DNA from 3 places in the Caldalkalibacillus salinus genome. Region 2 is predicted to be linked to each of the others. Evidence: riboswitches for the same ligand, from Rfam matches in the RefSeq annotation. Region 2 holds a riboswitch; each other region holds the start of a gene.

Region 1 (8,163 bases), on a different contig from region 2:
TGTCTTCTCCATCAGATACAACCTCGTCAAGTTTTTCGACTAATGGTTCTACAACTTCTTTTTCTTGTTCTTGTAATGCAACTGTCAGTTTCAGTGCTTCTTCAAGGTTTTCGATAAACTCGTCGTATAGTTCCGCAGAGAACTCTGGTTGAAGTTCTTCCTCAAGGGTTTGTAATTCTAGTAATCTTTTTTGTGCATTTTCAATGTATAATTCTAGTTTGCTTTCCTCTTTAAAAGTGACAATCATCTCAAAATCTTCATATAATCTTTTCACTTTGTACATAAAGGAATCTGGTGAATCAACTGAAATTTCTTCTTCGTCTACATCACTTTCATCTGTTCCTTCAACACTTTCAGCAAGTTCGCTTAGTTCTGCAAGCAGTGACTCCGCATCTTCATGTTGTTGTTCTGTCGTTTCTTGTGTGACCTCTACCTCTTGTGTCGTTTCTGTAGATTCATCTGCGAATGCGGCCATTGGTGATGAGAACACCATGATCAGTGCCAATGCAGCAATAATATGTTTTTTCATTTTAATTTGACCTCCCAAATACCCATTTTGTTTTTTGCACTATAAAGTTTCGGTCCTTTCTTAATCTTTCAGGGGGCAATCAAAAAAATAGGAACATGGTAGGATAGGATAGAAAAGTGAGGTCAAGAGGTGAAAAATGGCGATATAGAAACTTAAAATCATTCGACATCATTCAACAATGATAGAAAAAGGAGACGTCAAGCTTCAAGGTGTATACGTGTTGCTTAAGACTTAGGTCCTATTCTTTACGGGGGGGGATCAAGTGATGAAGGTTATTCACGACTAATGCTGTTAAGGCCTAGATGATTTTCAATACACTATTAAAACAGATAAATAGACGTCAATAAAAGAATTTGATATATTATTAATGTATACCTGTGCCAAATGTGATGGGGGTATGCAAGATGTTAAACAAAAACAAAACTGAAGAGACTTCGCTTCACATCAAGATTAAACACCTAGACGGAAGTATTAAAAGAGATAGAATTAGTTTTCCGTAGTGCAAATGGTCTCATGATACCTGAAGACTTAGTTTCTTCGGGGCTTTTTTTTGCCAAATTAGAGCGAAGAGGGAGTGTCGTATGAACCGGGTAAAGGATAGGAACAATGCCCAATACCGTTTTTGGTTACTTATTATTATGGTGGGGATTGCCGGATTTTCTCAAGGGATGCTGCTACCCGTTTTAGCTGTTATGCTGGAGAGCATCGGTGTGCCGGCTGCATATAATGGCTTAAATGCTGCAGCTTTATATATAGGGATATTAATCGCCTCTCCTTTTATAGAGAAACCTGTGCGCCGTTACGGTTATAAACCGGTGATCATCATTGGTTTGTTTTTAGTGGTAGGGTCTATGCTTTTGTTCCCTATATGGCAGGCGTTTTGGTTTTGGTTTGTCCTAAGAGTCATTGTCGGTATAGGGGATAACATGCTCCATTTTGCCACGCAGGTGTGGATCACCTCCACTAGTACAAAGGAGAAGAGGGGGCGAAATATCGCCATCTACGGTCTTGCTTTTGGAGCTGGTTTTGGTATCGGTCCGTTGATGACGAGGCTCTTAGACATCAGTGAGTTTCTCCCTTTTATCGTCGCTTCTGCTACAAGTGCGCTGGCATGGTTATTTTTGCTACGTTTGCGTAATGAATGGCCAGATAATGAAATTGAAACAGGTGCAGGATACGGCACTTGGGATAAATATAAGACCGTTTTACGTTTGAGCTGGTTCCCTTTATTGCCGCCTTTTGGGTACGGCTTTCTAGAGGCGTCTTTGCATGGCAACTATCCCGTATATGCCCTTCGATCTGGTATAACGGTTGAGTGGGTCTCTATACTACTTCCGGCTTTTGTAATCGGAAGTTTAGTCACGCAATTGCCCCTAGGTGTGCTCAGTGACCGATATGGTAGAAAGAATATACTATTAATCGTGATGTTACTAGGTTTACTCTTTTTTGGGATCGCGAGCATCGTCGAATCTAATAAGGTTGCATTGTTAGTGGCTTTCACCTTCGCTGGTGCATGCATCGGCTCCATATTCTCACTCGGTATTACGTATATGGCAGATCTTTTACCCAAAAGTCTATTACCAACGGGCAATGTGATGGCAGGTGTTTTCTTTGCTGTAGGGAGTATGACAGGTCCTTTAGTAGGGGGAATATTAATCGATACCGTTGCCGAGGGGAGCATTTATTATGCCATTTGTGGCATGTTACTCATTTTGATAACGTCAGGTCTCATCTTTAGAGAACATGATATAGAGGATGTACAAGATATTAAGGATGTACAAGATATTAAGGATGTTCAAGATTTTCAAGGATATTCAAGATAGGTCAAGTCAACAGACAGTCTCATCATTGATACCTATGGGAAGGAGTGTAAAAGCAATGATCGCAACAGGGATGCTTAAAGGCTTGAAGCACGAATATGAAGAGCCATTAAACTACACGCTGGCGTTTAAAGATGCGTCATTATTCATGAATGATGCCTTAAATCAAACGGTCAGTATTCAATTTGCGGGGCACATCGAATGTGTCTATTGCGGGAGAAAAATAAAAAAGAGCTTTAATAATGGTGCCTGTTACCCGTGTTTTAAAAATAGACCTGAGAACGACCTCTGTATTGTCAAACCTCACGAATGTCACTTTGAACAAGGAACGTGTAGGGATGCAGCATGGGGTGAACAGCATTGCATGGTTCCCCATTACGTTTACTTGGCAGTCAGTAGTGATGTTAAAGTTGGCCTTACTCGAAAGGGGAATGAATTAAAACGCTGGGGGGACCAGGGGGCTAGTTACGCTGTTCCTGTTGCCGAGCTACCCACGAGGAAGATGGCTGGTGAATTGGAAGTGGCTTTAAGTGAATACATAGCTGATAAAACGAACTGGAGAAAGATGTTGAAAGGCGAGTTGCCGGACGTGAGTCTTGAACAGGTACGTCAAGATATTTTGAAGAAAGTACCTGAGGTATTCCACCCTTTCCTACTGCGGGAAGAAGAAGTGATCGCGATTGTTTATCCCCAATTAGAGCAGATCGATAAGATCAAATCATACAATTTAGATAAAACGCCTTGTATTGAAGATCGCTTAATCGGCATTAAAGGACAATATCTGATCTTAGAAAATGGCGTCATTAATATGAAAAAATACGCGGGTTATCATATCTCTGTCACGGTTCATGATTCATAACCTTTTAAGGTAGCGATACAATTAAGGAAGTAGAAGGATATATCAACGTTATAATAGATTTACATTCCTTATTCGTTTCGAGTATAATGAGAGTACACAAAAAGACGCAGCGAACGAGTATGTCGCGTTTATTCATAAACATAAGATAGACCCTATAGGTTCCTTATAGCGTTTAACATTTTTGGGCAGAATACTGCTGAACCTGTATCAACACTATAAGGTGAAAAGGGAAGACTGGTGAGAATCCAGCACGGTCCCGCCACTGTATTCGCTGAGCGTTCCTCATGACCCACTGTGCGTTGCACGGGAAGGGGAGGATGGCGCATGGAAGCGTAAGTCAGGAGACCTGCCTATATGGGGGAGATTTAAGTTCCTTCGGGGAAAAGGAAGCTTAAAGAGAACGGTGGACCTTTTTTATCTCTTAATAGCATAGACCTCACTTTATGATGGTCTATAAGTACAGATAAGGTCTTTCAATCCCTTTATGAGCTCACGCCTTTTCCTCCTGAATGGAAAGGTGTTTTTTTGTGTGCGTCAACATCAAGCGATGTCTTAGTGAACTAGAATGATAGACTACTGAAGGAGTGAAGACAATGGCAAGAGTATTAGGTAAACATGGGCAAGCAAAAGGTTTGTTCCTAGCATTATTATTATCATTCGCCCTTATGATGACAGGTTGTGGTGCAGAAGATGTAGCCAGTGATTTAGAAGGCACATCCCAGGAAGAAGGACAAGAGGAAGAACAAACAGAGACAGGTGGGTCTCAAGACGTTGGTTATCCACTTACAATGACGGATGGTGTCGGTAACGAGCTGACATTGGAAGAAGAGCCACAGACGATTGTATCCACATTGCCTAGTAATACAGAGATTGCGTACGCTCTAGGCTTAGGCGACAAAATGATTGGGGTCTCAGAATGGTGCAATTATCCTGAGGAAGCCCTAGACGTTGACAAAGTTGGAGACATGGATGTCGATGAAGAGACAGTATTGATGATGGCACCAGACCTTTTGCTGGCTTCAGAACATTTACATAATCAATCTCCGGATGTCTTAGACACATTCAGAGAAGCTGGGATCAATGTACTCGTTGTGGCAGACGCTAGCTCTTTTGAAGAAGCGTATGAGAGTATCGAACTTATTGCGCAGGCGACTGGAACGGTTGAACGTGCGGAAGAAGTCGTCGATAACATGAAAGAGAAGTTGACGTCTATCACTGAAAAAGCTGATAGCATTGATGAAGAAGCACGAGTGTGGGTGGAGATTTCACCTGCGCCAGATATATTTACAAGCGGTAGCGGTACATTTATTCACGAAATGCTAGAGTATATCAACGCTGAAAACGCAGCTGGACATTTAGAAGGCTGGCCAAATCTAACAGAAGAAGAAATTGTAGAGTTAAATCCCGATGTAATTGTCACAACTTATGGTTACTATGTTGAACAACCCAAGGAAGAAGTGCTTGGCCGAGAAGGTTGGGCTCACATTCCTGCGATAGAAAATGAACGTGTTTATGATGTAGACAACGACACGGTAACGAGACCAGGACCGCGTTTGGTTGACGGGGTGGAAACACTTGCAACAATCATTTATCCAGAAGTATTCGGCGAATAAGCTTATAGGGTTGTATTTATTTTGTGGAGGGTTTGTACTAGGTACAGCCCTTCTTGGTTTATCTGTGAGTAGTGTCTATATCCCCATCCCGATGATTCTACAAGTGTTAGATAGCAAGTTACTAGGGGTGTCGAGTGCAACGCCTGTACCGGCAAATGTAGAAGCTATCATCTGGGATATACGCTTGCCTCGTGTGTTGCTAGCAACGATCGTTGGCGCAGCGTTAGCTTTAGCCGGCGCAGCGTTCCAAGGGTTGTTACGTAACCCACTTGCAGACCCCTACACGATAGGTGTATCTTCTGGGGCTGCACTAGGAGCTGTGAGTGTGCTCTTTTTCCAGTTCACATTATTTGGACTGGGCACATTCACCTTGCCCGTTGTGGCCATTGTAGGTGGGCTACTTGCTTTAATGCTCGTTTACGGATTGACGCGGTTCGTGAGTCCGACTCTAAGTGTAGAGACCCTTATTTTGGCCGGTATTATTATGAGTTCTTTTATCAGTGCGATTATCGCCTTAGTGATCGCTCTTAGTGGAGAGGAATTACGGCAGATTTTATTCTGGTTAATGGGGAATTTAGGGATGAGAAAATGGCCCTATGTCCAACTGGTGTTTCCTTTTTTTATCGTGGGGACCGTTCTGTTGCTCATGCACACACGTGAGCTTAACGCATTATCTATGGGTGAGGAAGCAGCTCAAAATATCGGGGTTGCTGTCCAGGAGAAGAAGCGCTGGATTCTATTGGGGGCTGCTCTATTGACAGGTGCTTGTGTGGCCGTTTCGGGTATGATTGGCTTTGTCGGACTCGTCATTCCTCACCTGGTACGTCTCGTCGTAGGACCCAATCATAAGCATGTTTTACCCTTATCCTTGTTGGTAGGCGCCTCTTTCTTAACGCTAGCGGATCTTATATCTAGGACGGTTATCGCCCCACAAGAGTTACCCATCGGCGTAATTACAGCTCTGATAGGGGCTCCCGTTTTTGCGCTATTACTCTATCGGGAGAAAGTGGTGAGGACAAATCATGAGTGACGCCATATTAAAAATAGACCGTTTAACGGGTGGCTATGACCACACCCCCATCTTAAAAAATGTGACATTAGATATTATGAAGGGTGAATTCTTTACGCTCTTAGGACCTAATGGGAGCGGGAAAACGACGTTGTTCAAGCTACTTACGGGTGCACTATCCGTAACGGAAGGCAGTGTGACGTTAGCTCGTAAACCTTTAGAGTCCTACAGTAAAAAGGAAAAAGCACGCCTTATCTCCGTCCTTACCCAAGAGCAAACGCACGCTTTTGACTATACGGTAGAAGAAATTGTTTCGCTTGGGCGTTACCCTTATCTCAGCGGATGGTTTCCTAGCTTGACAAAAAAAGACAACCAGGTCATAGAAGAAGTATTGAATCTGACTCAAACGTCTCAATATAAGAAAAAGAGGTTCTCACTTTTGAGTGGGGGGGAGAAACAACGGGTTTTGCTTGCCAAGGCCCTTGTGCAAGAGCCCGAGATCGTCTTACTAGATGAGCCGACCAACCACCTAGATATTCATCATACCTTTCACGTTCTGCAACTCTTGAAAGAGTGGCAACGCCAAAAAGGGTTAACCGTATTCGCTATCCTACATGATCTCAATACTGCTGCGCTTTACTCTGACCGAGTAGGGTTATTAAAAGCAGGTCAACTAAAAGAGGTCGGACCTGTTCATAAGTTAAAAAGGGAGAAAAGCCTAGAAGAGACATACGACGTTAAGGTGTCGTCTTTCTCACATCCACAATGGCCACACCCGCAATTCATGCTCACGCCTCCTAGAAAATCAAATGGAAGAGAGACACACTTCCGCCACTTTTATCATGTTAGCCAAAGTGACGAGTGCGTCCATGTCCACTTTAAAGCCCCCGTTCGCACGATCTCTAATGGTGTGACGGGTAGTGGCTTACAATGGATTCGTCATTTATGCAACTTTCACGTGCCTATGGACTATGATTGTACTGATCCTGTAGCGGATATCCAGCAGTGGATAAGGGCAAGACAATGGCCTGTGGAAGACACCGTTGGTATGATGACCGCCGTTCAACTTCAAGATGTCGTCGTTCTAGAACAAGAGATTGAGGGAATCGCTTATTTAGCCCTTGTCACCGCCGGGGTTGGTAACGCTGTTGACATCACTTCTAAACGAGCCCACGCCCCACAGTCACAGGTAGGCACAATTAACACGTTTATATGTTGCGACACACACTTAACGGACGGTGCCTTTGTCAATGCCATGATGTCAGCATCAGAAGCCAAAACAAAAGCTGTTATTGACCAGGGTGTGCATGACCCACATACACATACCCCCGCAACCGGGACGTCTACAGACAGCATGTGTATCGCTGCCACACAAGAAGGCCCAGCGACGCCCTATGCAGGTTCCGGAACGCCGTTAGGGAGAGGGATTGGGCAGTTAGTTTACGAAGCGACCACCGTCGCCATACAGAAATATAAGCGTAGACAGAACAGGAGTTAGCTATGATGATCATAAGTTCATCACCTATGATTATGATGGCCATTGTCATGGCGGCCATTGGGTTAGACCTCATCATTGGTGACCCCAAACGACTGCCTCACCCCGTTGTCGGTATAGGGAGGGGGATTGCTTTACTTGACAAGAAGTGGAACAAAGGCTCGCATCGCAGGATGAAAGGGGTAGGCCTTACACTCGTGGTCGTTGTGGGGTGTTTTGTCACGACCTTTGTCGTGGTCTACTTAGCCCATCAGTTACATGTTGTCGTGGGGGCAGTGGTGGAGACGTTACTTATTGCAACCACGATTGCAATCAAAGGGTTAAAAGAGATGGCCCTTAAGATCCATACTCATTTGAAAAAAGGGGATTTACCCCAAGCACGTCAAACGTTGGGCATGATTGTAGGAAGAGACACAGATAACCTAGATGAGCCTGAAGTTGTCCGTGGGACGGTTGAAAGTGTAGCGGAAAACACGGTAGACGGTATTACCGCTCCTCTATTATTTGCCTTTTTAGGGGGCGCTCCACTTGCGATGGCCTACCGTGCGGTTAATACACTTGACTCCATGGTGGGCTATAAAAATAATCGCTATCAAGCGTTCGGCTGGGCCTCGGCTAAACTAGACGACATCCTTAATTGGTTACCTGCAAGATTAACGGCGTTAAGTATGGCCCTATCCGCTTTTATTGTCACGCCCTCATTATCAGTAAGGCGCGGTATCGCCATCACATTACGTGATGCCAAAAAACATCCTAGTCCCAATAGTGGCTGGTCGGAAGCGATGACCGCTGGCTTACTTGGCATTCAATTAGGGGGGAGAAACACGTACCAAGGAAG
Region 2 (8,163 bases):
GGCACTGTGCAACTAGGAACAAGAGGTGTTTTTGCACTGATACTCGTCTTTGTCGTCGTATCAGAATCGATGGGGGTCAAAAGCATACTCGGGGCCTTCTTGGCAGGTGTCATCGTCTCACTCTTGGCACCTAGTAAGGGCTTCATGCGACAGCTTGACTCCTTTGGATACGGTTTTTTTATACCCATCTTCTTCGTCATGGTTGGGGTCGAGATTGATCTGTGGTCACTATTTGCAGACGCTAGTATGTTTGTGCTGATACCCGTTCTATTTGTTATGCTGTACGTGTCTAAAATGATACCGATCCTTTACTTGCGTAAGTGGTTTTCATTCCATGAAACCATAGGGGCAGGGGTGCTACTCACATCCACTCTTAGCTTAGTGGTTGCCGCTGCTGCCATCGCCTTAGAAATGGGTCTCATTAGTGAGAATATGAACGGTGCACTTGTCCTTGTCGCTGTGATGACCTGTTTACTATCCCCAGTTGTCTTTAATCGCTGGGTGCCTAAAACGGAAGAAAAACCAACCCGTGTCACAATTATTGGAGCTAATAAACTGACGCTACCGGTGTCCATTGATTTCGAACAGGATGGCTATGATGTCAAACTGTTTGGTCGGGCACAAAGTAAAGTGGCATTAACCGTAACGGCAGAGCAAGTTGACTTCCCGTTAATTGAGCTTGATAGTATTACGGAACAGAAGCTGGAAGAGTATGATGCGTTTGACACAGACTTTCTTATTCTAGGCACGAGCTATGATGAATTGAATATTCAATTGGCTCACTATGCACGCGAGAAAGGGATTAAGAACATTATTATTCATGTAGAGGAGCCTAAGCATCATGCAGCCTTGACCAAGGAAGGTTACACAGTCTTCTCTACTCTGTTTGCTTCGCGGACGTTGTTAAAAACATTGGTCTTACAACCAAAAGTTGGCCGGCTAACGTCACAGCATCATAACTGGGTCAGAGAGATTGTGGTGACCAACATGAACTACAACGACTTACCTATACGCCGCTTGCCTTTTGTGGGAGATGCTTTAATTTTATATATTATACGGGATGAAACGTACCTGGTTCCAGACGGTGACACACCTTTGAAAGTTGGGGATCGATTACTCATTAGTGGACAGAAAGACAATGTGAAAAGAATGAGGAAAGAGTTAGAAGCTTAAATCTGTGTGTGACGGCTTTTGTTACACCAGTGTATCAACGCTAAAAGAAGCGGCCTAGGGTTAGTAGGTCGCTTCTTTTTTCTTTACTCATCAACTGTTCGGTCAATGTGTCATTCTTGAACGGGGGGTAACTCCCCTTTGCGGATGTCCTCCTCCGTTGCTGCAATCTCTCATTCGTCATGCTCCATCATCAGGGCTATGGTAGGTTCCATTTCAATTATCAGAACCAGTACTGATATCCACCTGAATAGGGCGCGTTATACCTACACAACCTAAGCGTAAATATAGACGACCTTTAAAGGAGGAAGTAGATTGGGAGATCACAACAAAGCTGAGCGCCCTCAGTTGGACCGTCCCCGTAAGTTGGGTGGAGATTATGAAGGCTGGGACGGTAATTTAGAAGAAAATAACGGAGACCTAGACACCAGCCCATGGCTATTTCTAAGCTTAAGTGCACTTACAGTCCTAGCTATTTTCATCTCTGTGTTTGTTTTTCTCTACATGATTCAACCTCGTCTTGAGGGGATCCATCCTTACATGTACAGTACTGTGAAATGGGCTTTTGTCCTTCTCAGCGTAACTGTCATTGGCGGTTATATGTGCATCATGCTCACGGTACAGACCGAAAAACCGTTCGCCTTTTTTCTCAAACGTAAAGAAGTGGCCAATAATCCATTGGTTCCAGTCACTTTTATGATCGGGAAACGGTTGGGTTTTTCTAAGGATCGCTTGAAAAATTCTTTACTAAAGATATCCAATGCAGTCAACCGTTCTTTATATCCCAAGGTCCACCCAGATGATTTATTAATTCTTGTACCTAGATGCTTGTCACAAATCATGCGCAAAGAATTAAAGGACCTCACAGAACGCTATGGTGTTAAGTTTCATACGGCGAGTGGAGGAAATAAAGCAAGGGAACTGTTGGTGACTGAACAACCGAGAGCGGTTATCGGTGTGGCTTGTGAACGTGATTTATTTTCGGGGATGCAGGATGTGGATGGACAAATGCCAGTGCTGACCATTGCAAATAAGAGACCGGACGGCCCATGCTTTAATACCTATATTAATCTACAAGAGATGGAAGAGGCTATTAGCTTCTTTTTAGGGCATGAACAAACGGTACCGGACCACTTAAAAAGCTTGGAGCCATCATAGGCCCAAGCTTTTGTGTGCATTTTGTGCCCATATTGACTGACACTCTCAAATGACCTACTCAGATCACTCCCAAGGCTTTCTGATAGTCAGGAAGTCTGCAAGTAGACGACTCTCTTCTCGACGTTGTTTACGTATCTCTGCTCGTTGGGGAGCCGTTTCATGTAACTTCTTTTCTTCTTCCGTCTCAGGGACCACCTTGGGAACCGGAATGGTCTTTTTATTTTCATCAAGGGCAACAAAGGTCAAAAATGACGTCGCAGCAATTTGACGTTCCGCTGTGATGAGATTTTCTGCTATGACCTTCACAAAAACCTCCATGGAACTTTTTCCTGTATAGGTCACGAAAGATTCGAGACAGACGGAGTCGGTCGGTTTGATCGGATGAAGGAAGTCTACAGAATCCATGGATGCGGTGACCACCTGCTGCCGGCAGTGTCTCATCGCCGATATAGACGCAATATCGTCTATGTAGGACATTAATTTCCCTCCGAATAACGTGTCATGATTATTCGTATCGTTTGGAAATACATGACTTGTCTTCACACATCTTGACTCTTTGCATGTTTTACTCTCCACTATTTGACGCTCCTTTTCCATATGAAACTGGTATTGTATCTCTAGTGTTTCTCTATCCTCTGTGATTTAATATATCTCACTTAAGCATAGGCATCCATTAAAAATTTTCTTTGGTTTGTGAGACTTATTATAGACATAAAAAAAGAGGATGTGCAAATGGTTCGCTTAAAATACTATTGATTTAAAAGTTTGAGACTGATAAGATAAATATACGCTCTATAATACAATATTTAGTTTTTATTTAGTTAAAAAACACTATATATAGTTCGGTGTCAAGGTGTCCATGCTCGGACTTAAAAGGGAATTTGGTGTAAAACCAAAGCTGCCCCCGCAACTGTGAGTGCTGACGATTGGGTATGACCACTGTATGTATGAGGTATATCGCCCTATATACGGGAAGGCCCCAAAAAGGATGACGCACAAGTCAGGAGACCTGCCTTAACACGAAAGTTTTCTGTTCTTCGGGGATGGAGAGTTGAAAACGACACACCTATTTCATACAAAGTAACGGTGACAACCCTGCGACGCTCTAGTCAGTAGAACGAGTCAGCTCTCTTCGTATGTTGGGTATTCTATTGTGTCGTTTTGTGAACATACTCTCATCCCAGGACGGGGATGAGTTTTTTTATTTCCCACAGTTTTTGAAACGATTGGGCGCATAAAGAGGACTTATATAACAAAACTTGGCCCTATACAAGTGCCCAAGTGATATAAAAGGAGGAGATGTCAGTGACCCTTACATACGCCAAAGAGAGCTTGATACCTGAAGCCTTACAAACATTTATTGCCTTTAGTTGTCAGTCACTCACCCAAGAACACATAGAGCGAATTTGCACAGATATCCAGAAAGAGTGTGCGGGTAACCTGTCCACAACGGAGGCGATGGCAGCGATCACTCAAAGCACGCTTGAAAAAACATCTGTCGAGGAACCATTCTGGCAATACGTGGCTGCCAGAATGCTAAGGTATCAATTGTATCTTGAGGCAAGTCACCAACGTGGTTACGAGTTAGAGAAAGAGGCCGATAAGATATCGGGCTATGGTTCACTCGTATCTTTAGTCGAACATTTAGTGGGCGAAGGCAGATACGGGCGTTACCTCATGGACTATTACACGAGGGAGGAAATAGCCGAACTCGAAAGGAGTATCAAACCTGAGAGAGATGATTTATTCAACTACGTAGGGCTAAAATTACTAGCTGATCGTTATCTGACAAAAAACAAGCAGGATAAGGTAGAGGAACTGCCACAGGAACGGTTCATGACGGTTGCCATGCACTTAGCTATGAAGGAAAACGATAAAGTCTACTATGCCCAACAATTTTATGAGGTATTATCCCAACATGAAGTGATGGTAGCTACACCGACTTTGAATAACGCAGCTAAACCGTTCCACCAGTTATCCAGTTGCTTTATTGACACAGTAGACGATAATTTGTGGAGCATTTATCAAACGGACCAATCCTTTGCCCAGGTGAGCAAACATGGAGGCGGACAAGGCATCTATGTGGGCAAAATCCGAGCGAGGGGTTCATCTATTAGAGGCCATGATAATAAGAGTGGGGGTGTCATCCCTTGGATTAAAAACTACAATAACACCGCATTGGCGGTCGATCAGCTCGGTGTGAGAAAAGGGGCAGCGGCTATCTATCTAGACGTTTGGCATGCTGATATACTAGACTTTCTCAATATTAAGACCAATAACGGAGATGACCGTTTAAAGGCCCATGATATTTTTCCAGGGGTTTGCATTCCAGATTGTTTCATGGAAGCGGTGGAACAACGAGAGGATTGGTATTTATTCGATCCTCATGAGATACGTGAGGTCATGGGCTTCTCTTTAGAGGATTTTTATGACGATGAAGAGGATAAAGCCTTCTCTGAGCGTTATGCCGCATGTGTTAAAAACCCAGATTTGAAGAAGAAAAAGGTTCCTGCCATTGACATTATGAAAAAAATCATGTCTAGCGCATTTGAAACAGGAACGCCATTCGTCTTTTACAGAGATACAGTCAACAAGGCTAATCCCAATAAACACCAAGGGATGATCTATAGCAGTAATTTATGTACAGAAATTATGCAGAATATGAGTCCGACTGAGTTGATTTCTGAAGAATTAGAGGACGGTGTCATCGTGACTAAAACGAAGCCTGGAGATTTTGTCGTTTGTAATCTGTCCTCGATTAACTTAGGAAAAATGAAAACGAAGGAAGACCTGGCACGTGTGATCCCCATTCAAGTGAGGATGCTAGATAACGTAATTGACTTGAACTTCTATCCTCTTAAGCAGGCAGAGAAAACGAACCAACGTTACCGAGCGATCGGTTTAGGTATCATGGGCTATCATCATTTTCTCGTGAACCATGAAGTGACATGGGAGTCCGAAGCGCATATGGCCTTGATAGACGAATGGTTGGAAGAAGTGGCTTATCAAACCATAGACGCCTCTATGTCACTAGCCAAAGAGAAAGGAAGCTACCCGCTGTTTGAAGGATCTGAATGGCAGGACGGCACGTACTTTGAGCGTCGACAGTACCACTCTCAACGCTGGCAGGATCTCAAAGAAAAGGTACAGCAACATGGTGTCCGAAATGCCTGGCTGATGGCGACGGCACCTACGAGCTCAATCTCGCTTATCACTGGAACAACGGCGGGTATCGATCCTATTTATCGAAAGTTTTTTATGGAGGAGAAGAGAGGCGCGTTCATTCCCCAAACCGCACCAGATTTGACAGAGCAGAACCAATGGTATTACAAAGAAGCGCATCATATTGACCAGCAATGGAGCATTAAGGCCGCTGGGGTACGCCAAAGACATATCGATCAAGCACAAAGCTTTAACATCTATATTACACCAGATATTAAGGCCAAGGCTTTCTTAGAGCTTTACGTACAAGCATGGAAACAACAAATGAAAACCATCTATTATGTTCGTAGTTTAAGCACTGAGATAGAAGAGTGCGTCTCTTGTGCCACGTAAAAATTGCGTCACATAAAGAAAAAAATAATAACACCAAAGACATAGACTCATAGCAATGAGGGAAGGAGAAACAAAAATGGAACTATCGAAGAAAAAGTTATTTAACGAACATGGAGAACGTGACTGGGGAAAGAGGAGAATGATCGGGGGAAATACGACCAATCTTATTGAGTTGAATAACGTTAAATATGAGTGGGCGTATAAAATGTATCGTGCCATGATGAATAATTTTTGGATACCAGAGGAAATTCCGCTCGCGCAAGACGCGAAGGATTATGAAACACTCACAGAAGCAGAGCGGACAAGCTACGATAAAATTCTGAGCTTCCTTATATTCTTAGATTCTCTACAAACGGCTAATCTACCGAATATAAATGAGTACATTACAGCACCTGAAGTCAATCTATGCTTAACGGTACACACGTTTCAGGAGGCGGTTCACTCCCAGAGTTACGGGTATATTTTAGATAGCGTGTGTCGCCCTGAAGTGAGAGAGAAAATTTACAACGAATGGCGTGAAGATGAGCATCTCCTCAATCGTAATCGTTTCATCACAGATTTATATGAACAGTTTATCGCAGAACCCTCCGATCGGAACCTAGTGAAAACGGTCATGGCCAATTATATCTTAGAAGGTATTTATTTCTATAGCGGTTTTTCATTCTTCTACGCCTTAGCTCGTCAGGGAAAGATGAACGGAACAGCAACGGAGATCAAGTACATACAACGAGATGAGCTCACACACTTAGCCTTATTCCAAGGGATATTCAGAGAACTGCGTCAGGAGAATACGACGTTGTTTACACCAGATCTGATAGAAGAGCTAAGAGACATGATGCACACGGCCGTTGAGCATGAAATCCGCTGGGGTCAGTATATTATAAATAATCAGGTACAAGGATTATCAAATGAGGCGATTGAGTTATATATTAAATACTTAGCCAACCAAAGATTAAAACGTCTTGATCTTGAGGTTTTATTCCCCGAGGTACAAGAGCATCCCCTTCAATGGGTGGAAAATTTTAATCAGTTAAACGGAACGAAGACAGACTTTTTCGAGTCTAAGGTCACAAACTACTCCAAAGCGTCTAACCTTGATTGGGACGATTTATAATACCACACACTGTTTTCATAAATAAGAATGGGGACACATAAAAGAGCATTCCTGCTGAATGCTCTTTTGTCTTAACCGCCCCTTTACATACAAATAATTGAAAAAATTTAAATATTCATCACATTATCATAGCAAAAAGAGTAGGTATTGGACATATTGTACTCAAAGAGTGTCTTAAAAAGATTGGAGGAGACATCACATTGAGAACATTTTATCTAGGCATGGAAGATGAACTTTACAAGATCGAAGAAACGGCAAATGGATATGTGACAACTTCCCACTTGCAGGGAACACAACCCACGAGCGTCGCACAAGACCCTCAAAACAAGAATCGCATTTACTGTGCCACCTTCGGACATGGTCTATGGAAAAGTGAAGACGGGGGTGCCAGCTGGCGAGCGATTGGAAAAGTGAGCCCGTACTACGAGCCCGTTTCAGGTGATGGCATTCGATCGGCACATGTGACTGCTGTAGCTGTTCATCCTTATAAACAATCGAACGGCAATAGCATTGTGTACGTCGGTACGGAGCCGAGTGCTCTTTACTATTCAAAGGATAATGGCGAGAGTTGGACGGAGTTTAAGGGCATTCAAACCTTACCGTCAAAAGCCAATTGGCAATTTCCGCCACGCCCACACACTCATCATGTTCGTTGGATCACCCCAAGTTATGTGGACGAAAACCATTTAGGTGTGTCCGTAGAATTCGGTGCATTTATAAGCACGAAGGACCATGGAGAGAGCTGGAATGATCGTCCTATTTTTAGTCCATTAGATACACATACCCTCCTTGCCCATCCTCATTGCCCAGGTCGTCTGTACGCCGCCTGTGGAGATGGTCTGATAACTGAAGGGCACGCTTATGCTGAAAGTGAGGATGAAGGGCAAACTTGGACGTTTATGAGCGAAGGGTTAGACAAACATCCCTATTTGTACAACATGGTTCTCAATCCAAACGACCCCAATGATCGTCTAGTGTCGGCGTCAGTGCATGCGAGGGAAGCTCACCATGCTTCTCTACACTCTACGGTATATCGTAAAAAAGGGGAGCGACCATGGGTTGAAATAGCAGATGGATTACCTTGTGAAGGGTCTTATAGTCACGTACTAGCATCAGACCCCGTTGATGAGAACGTATTTTACGCAATGAGTAATAAGGGGTTATAT
Region 3 (8,163 bases), on a different contig from region 2:
TACATGAACGTCACATCCAAATCGCTCCAACCGGGGTTTGTTAATGCCCACTTGCACCATCTGGACATCTGCCACCACTGTCTTCCCTGCACGTACCGCCTCAACCCCTGCCTGCATCGCTTTCGGGTGAAACACTAAGCTACGACCAAGATCAAAATCGGCTGAAGCGTGTATGACCCTCTGCACCACTCTGTACTCCGCTTCAGTAAAAGTGTGCTCGCCTATCTCCTGGTCAATGATGTCAAAGCTATTTCCCTCAATTTGTTGTGGTTGAATCGTCGTCGGCTTAAACGTCGTTTTAAAATCCATCCTGATTCCTCCTCGCATGTCTATTTCAAGGCTAAGTGCTGAATATGGCTCAACACCTCATCAAACGTAGAGTAGCAGGTGCCATAGTCCATATCAGGTCGCTTTATCAGTACCGTTGTGATGCCTAGCTCGCGGGCCGATTGAATTTTCTCGTCTACAGCCCCTGCCTTGCCACTTTCTTTGGTAATCATCAACGTCACACCATACTGCTTGTATAAAGCTTGGTTCAGTTCTTTTGTAAAGGGGCCTTGTATGGCGATAATATCTTTCTGTGCTACCCCCAGTCGTTCACACTTTTCCATGTTATCTTTGCGGGGAAGCATACGGGCAAGCAGTCTCGTCCCCGGAAGATCTTGCAATCGCTCGGTAAATACGTGTAAGGTTTTACTTCCTGTCGTGAGCATGATCACCCCTCTCTTTTGAGCGGCCACCTCGGCTGCTTCCTCATATCCATTCACTCGAATCATATTCTCGTCATCAAACACTTGGTTCTCCCGTTCATAACGAATATAAGGAATCTGACATTCATCAGCCGCCTGACGTGCGTGTTTGCTCGCTTCCTCGGCAAAAGGGTGGCTCGCATCGACAATGAGCCGAATGTGTCGGTCACGAATGAGGGCCATCATATCCTGCGCGGTTAGCCGTCCAATTTGCACCTCTAGGCCTACCTCCTGTAAGGCGATGGCCGCATTCTCAGTCACCACTGTGGTTAAAACTTGAAATCCTTCTTGTTTCATTCGTATCGCGAGCGCTCTCGCATCACTTGTCCCGGTCAAACACAGAATCATATGACGTTTTCTCCTTCCACACACGATTAGTCTTGGTGGTGTTGTGCTGCAAGCCCAGGCTTGTGATGGTGATGGTGATCGTGATCGTGATGATGATCATGGTCATGATGGTGGTGATGATCGATATGTGCCATCGCTTCAAGTCTGTACTGGCAAGTATCACAGTTCATTTGTACATCGTCTTTCAACGCTTCTTCTGTACGCTCTCTGATGATATTTGCAAGGTTTTCGTGGAAACCAAAATAATGTGTTAACATAAACTGGTGTTTGGGGTATTGCAGCTCAAAGTCTTGTACCATGCGTTCTAAGCGTTTGATCAAGATGCCGGTAAACAGGAAGTAGGGCAGTATGACAATTTTCTGTGCACCCAGCTTTATGCAGCGCGAGACACTCTCTTCTAATAAAGGTGTCGTCACCCCCATAAAGGCTGGTTCGACAAGAGCATAATCAAGTTTTTCCCATAGAAGCCTCGTTATTTTATAAAGTTCACCGTTAGCGTCCGGGTCACTTCCACCTCGTCCTAAGACAATGACAGCGGTACCTTCTTCTGGTGCAAATACATTCTCACCCTGCTCCTCCAGTCTGTGCTGGCAGATCTCAAGCGCTTGCTCATGAGCCCCTATCGGACGCCCATAGGTGAAGCTGACATTAGCGTGTTTTTGTTTCGCTTCATCAATCGCAGCTGGGATGTGTATTTTCGAATGTCCTGCGGGTAAAAGCATGATAGGAATGAGGACGACATGTGTAGCACCTCTGGCCACACACTTGTCAATGCCTTGATTAACGTTCGGACTTTCAAATTCTAAAAAACAAGTCTCAACAATATGGTCAGATGCATACGTTGGTGCAATTTTTTCGATCATGTGACGGACTTCATCATTTCCTTCAGGATCACGACTACCGTGACCGACAAATAAGATTCCTTTCATCTCCATTCCTCCTTTTAATCCTCTCCACAGGCAGCTGGTTCGATATCGAGCTTCGGTGTCACATCTCGATAAGGAAAGCCTTGTATGCTTTGGACACGCTTAAAGAACTTATGGAATCTCTCGTTGGGATGTCCGCGTTCTTTATACTCTAAAATAATTTGCTCTACAATGTTGACGATATCTTCAGGGGATACGCCTTCAGCCACGATTTGTCCCGGGTGTGCTGTACGCCCAACTGTTTTTCCACCTAAGAATAGGTCAAAGGCACCTTTCCGATAGACGATACCAATATCGTCATTAACAGCACCGTAACAAGCCATCCCGCAACCGTTAAAACCTAATTTAAGTTCTTTGGGGAGATCGATGCCCCCGAGTTTCTCTTGGATTTCTTCTGCGTATGGAATAGCATCCTTTTTCTCCCCTTCACAGAAGTCACACGCCTTCAATTGAAAAACGTCTCCAACAGGAGTCAAGATCAATCCTTCTCGCTCTAGTGCTTCTGTTATATCGTCTGGATTATGTGTCGGTATTTGAAGAAGCAGATGATGGTCTGGTGTATAGGACATCTGCCCTTGCTCTCCCACGACCTGAGCAATGGTGAGCAGTTGTTGCGATGTCAAATTCTTATTAGCAACCCCTGGGCTCACTGCTAATTCAAAAATGGGGGCTTGCTCCTGCCCTTGTGACTGAGCATAAGCGACATGCGATTGGCTCTCATAACCGTCTTGAGTGACGGCTTGGAGGGCTTGACTCGCCCAATCTAAAGGTCTTGACGCCGGTGTTGCAGACGACGAGGACGTCTCATGATGATCCCCTGCATGTAAAGCCCACGGCTCGTTCTCAGGTTTTAGACGTTCTGCCGGCTTTAGGCGTTGTTCCTCTTTATCCAGCGTATACTTGCGTTGATAACCCCTCGGTGTAATCATTTTGTTATCGTATAGAAAAGTGGATGCGTTCCCGATAATCACCGTGGTTAGCATGCCTATTTCGTGCTCAAGCATGTCCTTCAATGTCGTGATGACGACATGTTCACGATCCCGGTACGCACTTTTAACTAGACCCACAGGCGTTTCCGGTGAACGGTAACGCAGTAGTATCTTTTGAGCTTCGACTATCTGTTTTGTACGTCGACCACTTTTAGGGTTATACAATGACACCACGAAGTCTGCTGCTGCCGCCGCCTCAATTCTTTTGGCAATGAGCTCCCATGGCGTTAAATGATCACTAAGACTGATGGTACAAGCGTCATGCATAACGGGTGCCCCGAGTCGTGAAGCACAAGAGTTGATGGCGGATATGCCAGGCACCACCTCTACAGCGACACCCGTGTCCTCCTTCCAACCTTTTTCAACGAGGACCTCATATACTAACCCTGCCATCCCATATACCCCAGCATCACCACTGGAAATGACGGCAACCTTGCGTCCCTGTTCCGCTAGTTTCACAGCCGCTTGAGCCCTGCTCACTTCTTCGGACATGCCTGTACTTATGATTTCTTGTCCACTTAGTAAACCTTCGATCAATTGGATATACGTTTTGTATCCAATGACACAATCGCTATCTTCAATGGCTTCCTGTGCCCGCTTCGTAATATGGTCAAAACTCCCAGGACCGAATCCAATTACCCATAATTTTCCTTTCATTCTACACACCTCCACCCATGATTTCTGTGATCATAAACAGTCCTAATCCGATACTGTACACTCCCGTTATGAGTCCCAATACCATGTACAGATGTCGTTTAAATCTCGCTTTAATAAAACCCCAAGATAATAGAAGCGTCACTAAAATCGTAGAAAACAGGAGCCCAACGACGAATAACAAAAGGTGAATGGTTGCCGCTGAGTAAGTATCTAAACCAAATGCTGACGATATGATAGCAATCTGACTTGGGCTCTCAACGCCTATACCGTGAATAATACCTACAATCATGGCCCCTACAGCCCCCATTTTCACAGGTGAGAATGAAGCACTTGGCAACTTTGCAGTCAACCACTCTTGGATGAGGGTGATGCGACTTTTGAGCTGATCATCTTTCTTAGTCCGATAGACACTGTAAATGATGACACCTCCTAAGATAATCAATGTTAAACTTACGAGCCCTTCCATCCATTGTTGAACAGGACTTGAAAGTCGGGTTCCGAAGAAAATGGTTAACAGTCCTACGAACAAAACCATCATCCCGTGTCCGCAGGCATACATGACACCTAGCGTGACTTGTCTACTTTTTTCTTCTTCACTTCCAACCATGTCAGCAATGGCGGCGATATGGTCGCCATCAACTCCATGGCGCATGCCTACCATAATGGCAAACAGCGCAAATGACATTAACTCCATTTTTTTACCTCCTTTTTGCATGAATGAATAATAATGGTATAGATACAACTAAAAAATGCACCTCTACGAAGATAGAGGTGCAGAAATAACGTACGAGACCGTAAACTTGTCCACTCGATTTCTACACACACCTATAACCCGTAGGCTGTGAAGCGAACAGGATAGTAGGCAGGTCTCCTGACTTAGGTTCATCGTTGATGTGGCGTCTTCCCAAAACAATCTAGCTCCTTTTACTAGAATTATCTCAGTGACATCAACCACTCACTCCCCATTACAGTGGCGGGCACCGTGACGGACTTTCACCGTTCTTCCCTTTTAAGCGATCCTTAGCAACGCCGAATGAACGTTGGCTGCATAAGAACCGCACCTAATCCTGTTTGTATTCAGTTGTACAACTAGCTCACCAATCTAGCATTCATGCTATTAAAAAAACCTTAACACGAAGGTTAAGGTTTGAGACATACGTTGACAATCGTTAAGCACGGGCACTCATCTATTGTCAGTAACGAGATGACATGAGTACGCGTTGTCTTCACCTTAATTCTCCCCTCCGAAGAATGGTCGTTACATTTAAAAGCAGGTTTCCTGGCTCACGTTCATCTTACTCTTGTCCCTTCCCAGCAAATCGCCAGTGGTTGACAATTTCATCACGTATACAGTAGCGGGGGCTGCACCGGATTCACACCGGTTTCCCTATTATCTTAAGCTTGCAATGAAAACTTAAGCACTTTTAAATGGCATATTTTGTTATTTTATGTGTAACCTTGTCTACATTAAACCTCATCTTAGCATTTATTTCAATAGGTTTTTTGTCTTAATTTTTTAACTTTAGTCGATCTCCCGGCTTTAACACAGGGGCTTCTACTTGCATCGTGTCCGGATACTTAATCCCTTGACCTGTGTTGAGGGCGATCACAGTATCATGATCTTTTATCCATCCATGCTCCCTTAACTGTCGAGCGGCTACAAACGTCGCGGCCCCTTCAGGACAAATAAAAGCACCTTCAAGTGAAGCTATACACTGTTGTTCCTGCACAATGGCTGTATCGTCTACGGCCATGGCACACCCGTCAGTCTCATAGATCGCCTCTAATACAAGGAAATCCCCTATCGCTTTAGGAACGTTAATGCCGAAGGCAATGGTCGAAGCGTCTGTCCAGAAGGTCGACTCTTCTTTCTTATCCTCCCACGCCTGAACAATCGGCGCACACCCCGTTGATTGTACAGCCACAAGTCGAGGCAACGGCCCTTCTATCCACCCCATAGCCATCAATTCCTTCAGCGCTTTATAGATGCCGATGAGACCTACGCCACCTCCAGTAGGATAAAGGATGACATCCGGCATCTGCCAGTCCAACTGCTCTGCTATTTCTAGACCCATTGTCTTCTTCCCTTCAATACGGTAAGGCTCCTTTAAGGTGGAGGCATCATAGAAGCCGACGTCTTGTACGGCCTGCGCCACAATACGACCGGCATCACTGATTAATCCGTCCACAAGGTTTAAATGAGCCCCTGACAGTGCCACTTCAAGTCTTGTGATGGTGGGAGCGCTCACGGGCATGACAATGTATGATTTTATACCCGCTCTCGCAGCGTATAAGGCCCATGCCGCACCAGCATTCCCATTGGTTGGCATGGCGATCGCCTCAACCCCTAACTCCTTTGCTTTTGACACACCGACAGCAGCGCCACGCGCTTTGAATGAACCAGAAGGGACCATCCCTTCATCCTTCATATATAAATGAGGAATGCCCATATTCTCGCCAATACGAGGCATGGAGAGAAGCGGTGTCATCCCTTCTCCTAGGGATACGACATGTTTTTCACGCTTAACGGGGAGTAACTCATGGTATCTCCAAAGTGTGGGCTTACGCTCTTTTAACATCGTTGTTTTAAAATTGTCTGATAGGGCATCAAGATCATAGTCGACGAGCAAGGGCGAGCCACACTGACACAAATGATGCGCTTGATTAACATCGTAATGTGCATCACATTTGGGACAGTATAAATGCGTAACATAACTAAAGCTCATCATTGAACCTCCCTCTATAGATTAAGATTTTCTTTAATACACTCCTTTTACGCGGGTTCACAAGCTAGCCTTAATTAGCACTAGCTAGCGTGACTTTTACTAGAACATCAATGTGAAAGGATGTTTACGAGAAGCACCCCTAGTATCACTAGGCTTGCGTAACCCAGCACACCGTAGCTAACGGTGCGTAGTCCTATTTGCTTAAATTCTCTAACATGAATACTTAGTCCAAGTCCGGCCATAGCCATCGATAAGAATAGCACACTTAATGCAATGAGAAAGTGTGTAAGCCCTATAGGTACAACACCTAGCGTATTAATCATACTGAGCAATAAAAATCCGATGACGAACCAAGGGATCGGCAGGTTTTTAAAACGATGCATTAATGTCTGGTTATCCTGACGGTGATGCGGGTGTTGAGCACCTTCCTTTCGTTCAAACCAATACGCAAGGAATAAAGCGACAGGAATGAGCAGAGCGACTCTACCTAGCTTGACGAGAATAGCCGTTTCACTACTCACTTCACCTGCGGGTGCTGCGGCGGCAATCACATGGGCCAATTCATGTAACGTCGCACCTACAAATAGGCCATAAGTATCAGGTGTCACCCCGAGGAACGGGTATATAAATGTATAAATCATGGTGCCAATCGTCCCTAACACCGCGATATAGGAGACAGCGATCGCCGTTTGGGCTTTTTTAGCCCCAATCAGGGGGGCTACGGCGACAATCGCGGCTGCCCCACAAACAGCAGTCCCTACTGCTATTAAAGCGGATGAATGCGCATCGATTGCAAGCTTATGCCCTAAGTAAAGCATGATGACTAGGGTGAACACAATGACAATAAGGTCCACGGCTAAAACGGTCATACCTGCCGCATATATCTGTTCTAAATTTAAGCGAAGTCCCATTAAGATAATACCGGCCCTTAACAGATACTTTGTACTGAATTGTACGCCCTCAGTGGCAAACGTTGGAACGCCGAAAGTGGCTTTCCATCCCATCCCGAGTAATATAGATAAAATCATAACGCCCATGATGGACAACAAAGGCAAAGCAACGAGTTGTCCCGCGAGTAGAGCTATGAGTAAGGTTAACACCACACCTGCATATAAGCCCTTCTTACTAAACATTCTTTTAATCCAACTTCTTTGTTTATGTACTGGTAGTTGAGTGGATGTATTGTGCTCCACATTCGTCGGTGACATAGTATGGTGTCCTCCAAGTGATAATGTTTCTTATGACAGGAACAAGGTCCTTTACATCTACAATATCATAACGAGACTCGTTTATGGGCGGTAAAATAAAAAGAAGGCAAAATGAGACTTTACGTCTCCTTTTACCTTCATGACGTGTAAACTTCAATTATCATGATTTGAGCTTAATTATCTTAGATCTTTCTCTCTAGCCGACAGATCTAGCTGAATAAGCTCAAACGCCTCCCAGCTACAAAAATGATCTTCCCAAATGACATGACACTTCCGCTCATGTACGCCCATCACAACCCCTCTAACACCATCGCGAACATAAATGACATGATCACCGATCTTGTACATGATTCACCCCAAACGGAAGACGATACCGTGGCCGCCTTTTGGGTACACCCAGTCGATGTTCTCATAAGGGCAACCGATGCGACAGGCTCCACACTCATGGCAGCCCTCATAGCCGACATGCATGCGGATGTCTTCCCACTTGTAGATTTCTGCAGGACAAAATATGGTACACAGCTTATCGGGACAATCAGTCATACAGATTTCGGGATCCT

The links. A riboswitch is a leader RNA that binds a small molecule or an ion and turns the genes downstream of it on or off. The one in region 2 is predicted to bind cobalamin.
Region 1: linked by a shared signal. The riboswitch ahead of JKM87_RS10835 (ABC transporter substrate-binding protein) and the one ahead of JKM87_RS04515 (ribonucleoside-diphosphate reductase subunit alpha) in region 2 are both predicted to bind cobalamin.
Region 3: linked by a shared signal. The riboswitch ahead of JKM87_RS14755 (High-affinity nickel-transporter) and the one ahead of JKM87_RS04515 (ribonucleoside-diphosphate reductase subunit alpha) in region 2 are both predicted to bind cobalamin.

What each region holds. Positions count from the first base shown of each region.
Region 1 is NZ_JAERVL010000015.1:255,154-263,316, reverse strand. Features, by position in the region: gene JKM87_RS10850 (DUF5667 domain-containing protein) at 1-529, opposite strand, end outside; gene JKM87_RS10845 (MFS transporter) at 1,111-2,352, shown strand; gene JKM87_RS10840 (DUF2797 domain-containing protein) at 2,408-3,208, shown strand; cobalamin riboswitch at 3,386-3,576, shown strand; gene JKM87_RS10835 (ABC transporter substrate-binding protein) at 3,802-4,821, shown strand; gene JKM87_RS10830 (FecCD family ABC transporter permease) at 4,784-5,851, shown strand; gene JKM87_RS10825 (adenosylcobinamide amidohydrolase) at 5,844-7,328, shown strand; gene cbiB (adenosylcobinamide-phosphate synthase CbiB) at 7,334-8,163, shown strand, end outside.
Region 2 is NZ_JAERVL010000004.1:164,511-172,673, forward strand. Features, by position in the region: gene JKM87_RS04500 (cation:proton antiporter family protein) at 1-1,173, shown strand, start outside; gene JKM87_RS04505 (DUF116 domain-containing protein) at 1,486-2,328, shown strand; gene JKM87_RS04510 (acyl-CoA thioesterase) at 2,392-2,925, opposite strand; cobalamin riboswitch at 3,163-3,359, shown strand; gene JKM87_RS04515 (ribonucleoside-diphosphate reductase subunit alpha) at 3,628-5,883, shown strand; gene JKM87_RS04520 (ribonucleotide-diphosphate reductase subunit beta) at 5,960-6,997, shown strand; gene JKM87_RS04525 (WD40/YVTN/BNR-like repeat-containing protein) at 7,198-8,163, shown strand, end outside.
Region 3 is NZ_JAERVL010000027.1:24,296-32,458, forward strand. Features, by position in the region: gene JKM87_RS14735 (precorrin-8X methylmutase) at 1-309, opposite strand, end outside; gene cobK (precorrin-6A reductase) at 330-1,097, opposite strand; gene JKM87_RS14745 (sirohydrochlorin chelatase) at 1,124-2,026, opposite strand; gene cobJ (precorrin-3B C(17)-methyltransferase) at 2,041-3,669, opposite strand; gene JKM87_RS14755 (High-affinity nickel-transporter) at 3,671-4,363, opposite strand; cobalamin riboswitch at 4,514-4,744, opposite strand; cobalamin riboswitch at 4,922-5,110, opposite strand; gene JKM87_RS14760 (threonine synthase) at 5,178-6,395, opposite strand; gene JKM87_RS14765 (YeiH family protein) at 6,503-7,603, opposite strand; gene JKM87_RS14770 (hypothetical protein) at 7,781-7,951, opposite strand; gene JKM87_RS14775 (ferredoxin family protein) at 7,955-8,163, opposite strand, start outside.